DNA from 2 places in the Mesorhizobium sp. RSR565B genome. Region 1 is predicted to be linked to the other one. Evidence: predicted binding sites of a transcription regulator. Region 1 holds the regulator's gene; the other holds the start of a gene.
What was found. The regulator PhoB, encoded in region 1, activates phosphate uptake and scavenging genes when phosphate is short. The targets are predictions, from matches to a motif close to TGTCATNNANCTGTCAT.

Region 1 (4,378 bases):
AACGCCAAGTCGAACGAAGTCATCAAGATGCGCGGCGACAAGGTCGGCGTCTTCTACGGCGAGAAGCAGGCGTTGTTCGACGTCAATCTCGACGTCCGCCAGAACCAGGTGACGGCGCTGATCGGCCCGTCCGGCTGCGGCAAGTCGACCTTCCTGCGCTGCCTCAACCGCATGAACGACACCATCGATTCGGCGCGGGTGACCGGCAAGATCACGCTCGATGAAGACGACATCTACGACAAGAACATCGATGTCGTCGAACTGCGCGCCCGCGTCGGCATGGTGTTCCAGAAACCCAACCCGTTCCCGAAGTCGATCTACGAGAACGTCGCCTACGGCCCGCGCATCCATGGGCTGGCCAAGCGCAAGTCCGACATGGACCAGATCGTCGAGCAGAGCCTCAAGAAGGCAGCGATCTGGAACGAGGTCAAGGACCGCCTGCAGGAGCCCGGCACCGGCCTGTCCGGCGGCCAGCAGCAGCGCCTGTGCATCGCGCGCGCCATCGCCGTGTCGCCGGAGGTGATCCTGATGGACGAGCCCTGCTCGGCGCTCGATCCGATCGCCACCGCCCGTGTCGAGGAGCTGATCGACGAACTGCGCCAGAACTACACGATCGTCATCGTCACCCACTCGATGCAGCAGGCGGCGCGCGTGTCGCAGCGCACGGCGATGTTCCATCTCGGCTATCTCGTCGAGGAGGGCGCCACCGACAAGATGTTCACCAACCCCGACGACAAGCGCACCCAGGACTACATTACCGGCCGCTTCGGCTGAGCCGTCCGGCGGGTGAATTTTCAGGCACGAGGACCAAGATCATGGGTGAACATACCGTCGCCTCCTTCGATGAAGAGCTCGGGCAGATCAGCAAGCTGATCCGCGACATGGGCGATCTGGCAGGCTCGATGGTCAGCGGCTCGACCAGGGCGCTGCTCAATTCGGACAATGCGCTGGCACAGCGTGTCGTTTCCGACGACGCCATCATGGATGCGCGCCAGCGCGAACTGGACGACCGCGCCATCACGCTGATCGCCAAGCGCCAGCCGATGGCCAACGATCTGCGCGCCGTGGTCGGCTCGATCCGCATGGCCGGCGACCTCGAGCGCATCGGCGATCTCGCCAAGAACATCGCCAAACGCGTCGGCACCGTGGGCTTGAGCGTCACGCCGCGCGACCTCTCGCACTCCATCGATGCCATGGCGCAGCTGGTGCTGATCCAGGTGCAAGGCGTCGTCGAGGAATATGCCGCCACCGATGCGGCAGCTCTTGCAAAACTCAGGAATGACGACGAGCGCATCGACGTCAAATACACGTCCGTGTTTCGTGAGCTCTTGACCTACATGATGGAAGACCCTCGCAACATCACCGCCTGCACGCATCTCTTGTTCTGCGCCAAGAATCTTGAGCGCATCGGCGATCATGTCACCAACATCGCCGAAAATGCGTATTATGTGCTGACCGGCCAGCAATTGCCCGCCAATCGTCCGAAGCAGGACGAGACGGCGATGGCCACGCCGGCCTGATGAGGGTGAACTGCCTATGATCGCGCCACGCATCATGGTCGTGGAGGACGAGGAGCCGCTAGGCGTGCTCCTCCGCTACAACCTCGAATCCGAAGGCTATCACGTCGAGGTGGTGACACGCGGCGACGAGGCCGAGATCCGCCTGCAGGAAAACGTGCCCGATCTCCTGGTGCTCGACTGGATGGTGCCCGCTGTTTCCGGCATCGAGCTCTGCCGGCGGCTTAGAGTGCGGCCCGAAACCGAGCGGCTGCCGATCATCATGCTGACCGCGCGCGGTGAGGAAAGCGATCGCGTGCGCGGCCTGTCCACCGGTGCCGACGACTATCTGGTCAAGCCATTCTCGACGCCGGAGTTCATGGCGCGCGTGAAGGCGCTGCTGCGCCGGGCCAAGCCGGAAGTGCTGTCCAGCGTGCTCAAGGTCGGCGACATCGTGCTCGACCGCGAGTCGCACCGTGTCTACCGCAAGAAGAGCGAGATCAGGCTCGGACCGACCGAGTTCCGGCTGCTCGAATTCATGATGCGCCATCCCGGCCGCGTGTTCTCGCGCAGCCAGCTGCTCGACAATGTCTGGGGCGAGACGATCTACATCGACGAGCGAACCGTCGACGTCCATGTCGGGCGCTTACGCAAAGCGGTCAACAACGGCCGCATGCCGGATGTCATCCGTACCATTCGCGGCGCCGGCTACGCGATCAGGGAAGACTAGGATGCTGCGCGTCGCGCCGTTGCCGGCCATTCAGGCGACATGCTTGCCGGATTTGGCCTGAATGCCCGGCGCGAAAATCTCCTGATCGACGAAGCCGAGCGCGCGCATGGCACAGCCTTCGCGGATCAGCGGCAGCTCGTTGGGCTCGGTGTCGAAGGAGATCGATTTCGAGTGCTGGCCGCCGGCGGTCTGGGCGATCGCTTCGCGCAATGCCGGCTCGATCAGGTCGAAGGCGGCGGCGCTGACGCCAACCATGGCGACAGGCGCCGGGTCGATCAGCGCAAACAGGCTGCCGAGGCCGAAGCCGAGCGCCTCACCGGCCTTGCGATAGGCTTCGCGCTCCGGGCCATCGGTTTCGCGGGCGCGCGCGGCGAGTGCGCGCATATCAGCGTCGCCGATATCGACCGGCTCGGCATCTTCGCTCATCATTTTGGCGCTGCGCCAGATGGCGTAGTTTCCGGCATAGGCCTCGACGCAGCCGCGCCGCCCGCAGCGGCAGAGCGCGCCGCCCGGACGGTGGATCATGTGGCCGAACTCGCCGCCGGAGGAATGGGTGCCGGTGAACAGTTCGCCTTTCAGCACCAGCCCCATGCCGATGCCGTGCGACAAGAGGATCGCGATGAAATTGTCGCGGTAGCGCTCGGGCTGGCGCCATTGCAGGGCCACCGCCATCATATTGCAGTCGTTCTCCATGGTGGCAGGAATGCCGAATTCCGCTTCCAACATGTCGGCGAAGGCAATGTCGGTCAGTGGCGTGATTGGCGACCACAGCATGGCCCGCGCCTGCGAATCGGTGATGCCCTGGATGCCCATGGCAATGCGGGCGATGCTCTGGACATCGAGGTCCGGGTCCGCGAGACGCCGCCCGACGATTGCTACGCATTCGCCGATCAGCTCGTCGCGCGGCATGGTCAGCGTGTCGAGCCGGCGCTGTTCTTCCGCGACCACCTGGCCGGCATAGTCGATGACGGTGACGGAGAGGAAGTTCAGCGACAGCACCACGGTCATGACCGCCGCCGCTTCCGGGTTGAGGCCAAGGCCGACCTGCGGCCGGCCGCGTTTCAGCGAGCCGGTCTCGCCAGGCTTGCCTTCAATCAGGATGCCTTCTTGAATTAGATCAGACGAGATTGCCGATATCGTCGAATGGCTGAGGCCGGTGGTCGCCGCAATCTCGGTCCGCGACGGCTGGCCGGCCCGGCGCACGGCCGAAATCACCATCGCACGGTTGCGACGGCGCAGATCGTCGTGGCGGATCCCAACCGACATTTGTTTTCCTCCCGGCCTCCTCGCGCCTCATGATAGTGAAGGCGTTCGACGGCACCAGCCAAATATTGGCAGACGCCGGCAGCCCTGTCATTGTTTATTGCGGAGCTCGAAAAAATTCGGCAACGCCATCAGAATCCATCATAATCGATGTTGACAGTGCCTTATCATTGAACCAGTATTTTTTCGAGGCTCGAAAAAATGGAGCCTCTTTGTGCAGGCCTTCGGGCCGGTTTTGTCGCGCCGTGGGCGGCGCAGGGAGGGTTATAATGAACAGATTTGCAGCCGCCATGCTGGCGGGTGTCGCCATGTCGCTGGCGCTGATGTCGGTCGCGCAGGCGAAGGACAAGGTCATCGGCGTGTCGTGGTCGAACTTCCAGGAAGAGCGCTGGAAGACCGACGAGGCGGCGATGAAAACGGCGATCGAAGCCGCCGGCGACAAGTACATTTCGGCCGACGCGCAGTCCAATCCCGGCAAGCAGCTGACCGACGTCGAAAGCCTGATCTCGCAGGGCGCCAACTCGCTGATCATCCTGGCGCAGGACGCCTCGGCCATCGGCCCGGCGGTGCAGAAGGCGCTGGACGAAGGCATTCCGGTCGTCGGCTATGATCGCCTGATCGAGAACAAGGACGTCTTCTACCTGACCTTCGACAACAAGGAAGTCGGCCGCATGCAGGCCCGCGAAGTGTTCAAGGCGAAGCCCGAAGGCAACTATGTCTTCATCAAGGGCTCGGGCTCGGATCCGAATGCCGATTTCCTGTTCTCGGGCTCGATGGAAGTGCTCAAGGAAGCCATCGACTCGGGCAAGATCAAGAATGTCGGCGAGGCCTATACCGATGGCTGGCTGCCGGCCAACGCCCAGAAGAACATGGAACAGTTCCTGACCGC
Region 2 (4,378 bases), 1.5 Mb from region 1:
CGAAATACGGCATCGAGGCAACGCTGGTCGACGGCACCGACATCGCCAACTGGGAAAAGGCGGTGCGGCCGAACACGAAACTGTTCTTCCTGGAAAGCCCGACCAATCCGACGCTGGAAGTGGTCGACATCGCAGCGGTGGCGGCGCTCGCCACCTCGATCGGCGCCAGGCTGATCGTCGACAATGTCTTTGCCACGCCCTTGCAGCAGAAGCCCTTGCAGCTCGGCGCCCATATCGTCGTCTACTCCGCGACCAAGCACATTGACGGCCAGGGACGCTGTCTCGGCGGCATCATCCTGTCGGACAAGAAATGGATCGACGAGAATTTGCACGACTATTTCCGCCACACCGGCCCGAGCCTGTCGCCGTTCAACGCCTGGACGCTGCTCAAGGGCCTGGAGACGCTGCCGGTTCGGGTGCGCCAGCAGACGGAAAGCGCGGCCAAGATCGCGGATTTCCTGGCAGGACGGCCGGAAATCGCCCGCGTCATCTATCCCGGCCGCGCCGACCACCCGCAGGCCGACATCGTCAAGAAGCAGATGACGGGCGGATCGACGCTGATCTGCCTCGACGTCAAGGGCGGCAAGCAGGCGGCCTTCGCCTTGCAGAACGCGCTCGACATCGTGCTGATCTCCAACAATCTCGGCGACGCCAAGAGCCTGATCACCCATCCGGCGACCACCACGCACAAGAACCTCAGCGACGAAGCTCGCGCCGAGCTTGGCATCGGGCCGGGAACGCTCAGGCTGTCGGTCGGTCTTGAGGATACGGACGATCTGCTGGAGGACGTTGCGCAGGCGCTGAAGGCAGCCGGATAGGCCGCGAGGCGTCACGCTCCCGACGAAACCTCTTCCAGTTCGGCCGTCTTGGTGCCGATGGTCATGATGTTGCCGCGCCAGTCGACGGCGCCGCTCAGCCAGCCGCGCGCCCAAATGGCGGGAAGCATCATGTCGCGCACCATCATCGCCGGGACCATGCGCAGCGACAGGTGCCAGCCCTTGGCCGCGGCCAGCGCGCATTCGGGAATGTAGGCCGCCGTCAGCACGGCCAACACCGTGGCCGGCAGGCTGATGCCGGCACTTGCGGCCGCCACCAGCGCCAACGCCAACGGCACGGCGACGCCGGTCAGGATCTCGGGTGCGAAAAACAGCGGGAAAGTGACGCGGCGCAACCGCGCCCAGCGCGCCTGGCGCGACCAGATGTCGGGAAGTCGGCGCTGCCCCAGTGGTTGCTCGAAAGGCGAGGCAACGAGATTGACGCGCAGGCCCAGTCCGTTGACCAGCTTGGTTGCAGCAGCATCCTCGGCGATCTCGGCGGCCAGCGCGCGGATACCGCCACTGGTATCGAGCATCGGCTTGTTCCACAGCATGCTCTTGCCTTGGGCAAAGCCGAGACCGAGCGCCTCGCCGGCATATTGCCAGCGCGCCTGCAGCGTGTTGAGGAACGCGCATTCGACCTCGGCCCAAAAGCCATCCGGCCGAGAGCCGATCGGCGTCGAGCAGATAAGCCCGGTATTGGTCCGCCAGGCCGCCATCAGGTGCTGGACGTAATCCCTTGGCATCAGCACGTTGGAATCCGCCAGAATAACCCAATGATAGCGCGCCGCTTCCCAGCCCTTGACGCAATTGTTGAGCTTCGGGTTGCTGCTGACGCGGTCGTCGCCGATCAGCAGCCGGGCCGGCACGTTGGGAAACAGGACGATCGCCCTGTTTATCAGTTTGACGACGGGATCGTCGGCGTGAGCGACGCAGAAGATCAGTTCGTAGCGCGGCCAGTCGAGCGAGAAGGCTCGCTGCAGCGTCTCTTGTGTGAACGGCTCCACGCCGCGCGACGGCACGACGATCGAGACCGGTGGCTGCTCGTCGGACGGCGGAGGGATAAGGCGACGCGCTTGCAGTTTCGACGAAGCAAGCAGGATGCTGGCGAGATTGGAAAGAAGCAAAGCGGAGGAAGCGAAGGCGGCTGTGAGAGCTAGTTCCATGAGATCTGGTCACTCCGGAAAGGCCGCTCGCGGCTGCTTTGTCAGTCGACAGATGGGCCTTGAGTCGCCGGCAAGGTTTGCGCACACCAACACTGTCATGTGTGTCACTTAAATGACATTGTTTGTCGGCACCTCCGCTTTGAGGCTGGCAGGACATGCCGTTGTGCGCGTATCAAACCGCATAGCGCGACAAATGTTCCTTGCCGCGCAACCGGAGCAGCCCATGTATCGCGCCGTCACGCGCAACATCGAAGTGCAGGTCAGACCGTTCTACCTGGAGGACCGCTCGGACCCGGCGGAGAACCGTTATGTCTGGGGCTACCAGGTGACGATCGACAACCAGTCGGACGATTTCGTGCAGCTTATGTCGCGTTACTGGCACATCACCGACGGCAGCGGCCGGATCGAGGAAGTGCGCGGCGCCGGCGTGGTCGGCGACCAGCCTGAGCTCAATCCGGGCGACAGCTATCAATACACGTCAGGCTGCCCGCTCTCGACGCCCTCCGGCATCATGGTCGGCCACTACACCATGCGCAACAAAAAGGGCGAGACGTTCGACGTCGCTATTCCCGCGTTTTCGCTGGATCTGCCGGGGACGCGGCGGACGGTGAATTAGGGGTTTTCTCCCCATCTCTATACGGGGAGAAATGCCCGGCAGTGCAATGAGGGGCGACGCCGGACTCATGAGGTTATCTTCCACGCACATGACGTAGGCTATGCGCGGCCATTCACCAAAGTTCGCGCTGCCCCTCATCCGCCCTTCGGGCACCTTCTCCCCGTGAACGGGGAGAAGGAAGAGATGCTACTGAGTTGCAAACTCCGCCGGGTCGAAGTCGTACTGCTTCGAGCAGAACTCGCAGGCGACGTGGATGCCGCCATCTTCGGTGCTGTCCTTGATCTCCTGCGCGGAAAACCCCTCGAGGATGCCGCGTATCTTGTCCCTTGAGCAGGAACATTGGTCGGCAACCGGCACGCCGCCGAAGACGCGCACGCCATGTTCGTGGAACAGCCTGTAGAGCAGCCGCTCGGCGCCGATGGTCGGGTCGATCAGCTCGGTCGGCTCGATGGTGCCGAGCAGCGCCACCAGCTCGCGCCAAGAATTGTCGGCCGGCTCGTTCATTACGTCGCGCGGATCGCCGTCGCCCCCCGAAATGTCGGGCACGCGCATGCGCTCGGGCGACTGCGGCAGGAACTGCGCCAGGATACCGCCGGCGCGCCACTGCTCGCGAGCACCGCCGGGGCCGGGCGTCAGCAGCTTGGCCACCGACAGCCTGAGGTCGGTCGGGATCTGCTCCGACTGGCGGAAATAGGTGCGCGCGGCGTCTTCCAGCGTCTCGCCGTCGAGCTGGACGATGCCCTGATAGCGCTGCGTGTGCGCCCCCTGGTCGATGGTCAGCGCCAAAACGCCGCTGCCCAGCAGCGTCTGCTGCGAGGTCTGGCCTGCGGCCACCAGGGCCTCCAGCCGGTCGGCATCGAAGCGCGCATAGGCGCGCAATGCCGAGGGCGTGGAGAAATCCGCGACCAGCATGTCGACAGGCCCGTCGGTGCGGGTCTGCAGGATGAACTTGCCCTCGAATTTGAGCGAGGTGCCGAGCAGCACCGTCAGCACACAGGCTTCCGCCAGCAGGCGGGCGACCGGCTCGGGATAGTCATGACGGTTGAGGATGGCGTCGAGCATCGGCCCGAGCTGCACGGTGCGGCCGCGCACGTCGAGCGGGCCTACCTCGAAGGGCACGACATGATCGTCGCCGGCATAGCCGAACTCGCCGAGTTTGGGGTGATGTTCAGTCACTTGATGCGTTTCCAACATGACAAAGCTCCAGGGCGCGGCCATGCGGCCCGGAGGGGTGCATGCGTCCAAACGCGCTTGATTTGCGTGATGGGGCGCAAATAGGCATCGCGTCGCCCCGGATCAAGCGCTTGGAGATCAAGCGCCTGGAGATCAAGCGCCCAGACACCAGGCCAAAACCGCCTTCTGGGCGTGGAGCCGGTTCTCGGCTTCGTCGAAGACCACCGAATGCGGACCGTCGATGACCTCGTCGGTGACTTCCTCGCCGCGATGCGCCGGCAGGCAGTGCATGAACAGGGCGTCGGGCTTGGCCCTGGCCATCAGCGCCGCATTGACCTGATAGGGCGAGAAGACATTATGGCCGCGGGCGCGGTGTTCCTGGCCCATAGACACCCAGCAGTCGGTGACGATGCAGTCGGCTTGGTCGACGGCCTCTTCGGGCGAGCGGGTGAAGTGCAGCTTGCCGCCATTGGACTTCGACCAGTCGATGTGCTTTTGCGCCGGCTCGCTGCCTTCCGGCACTGCGACGTTCAGGTTGAAGCGGAACCGCGCCGAAGCTTCGAGCAGCGAATGCAGCACGTTGTTGCCGTCGCCGGTCCAGGCGATGG

Region 2: ACYG9R_RS06925 (ceramide glucosyltransferase) is a predicted target of PhoB. The motif match lies at 2,083-2,099, and genes of this name have one in related genera.

What each region holds. Positions count from the first base shown of each region.
Region 1 covers NZ_JBTTIE010000001.1:2,901,087-2,905,464, forward strand. Annotated here, with positions in the region: gene pstB (phosphate ABC transporter ATP-binding protein PstB) at 1-774, shown strand, start outside; gene phoU (phosphate signaling complex protein PhoU) at 816-1,520, shown strand; gene phoB (phosphate regulon transcriptional regulator PhoB) at 1,537-2,226, shown strand; gene ACYG9R_RS14155 (ROK family protein) at 2,257-3,492, opposite strand; gene xylF (D-xylose ABC transporter substrate-binding protein) at 3,759-4,378, shown strand, end outside.
Region 2 covers NZ_JBTTIE010000001.1:1,431,843-1,436,220, forward strand. Annotated here, with positions in the region: gene ACYG9R_RS06920 (O-succinylhomoserine sulfhydrylase) at 1-818, shown strand, start outside; gene ACYG9R_RS06925 (ceramide glucosyltransferase) at 830-1,981, opposite strand; gene apaG (Co2+/Mg2+ efflux protein ApaG) at 2,205-2,597, shown strand; gene ACYG9R_RS06935 (Hsp33 family molecular chaperone) at 2,784-3,815, opposite strand; gene argF (ornithine carbamoyltransferase) at 3,924-4,378, opposite strand, start outside.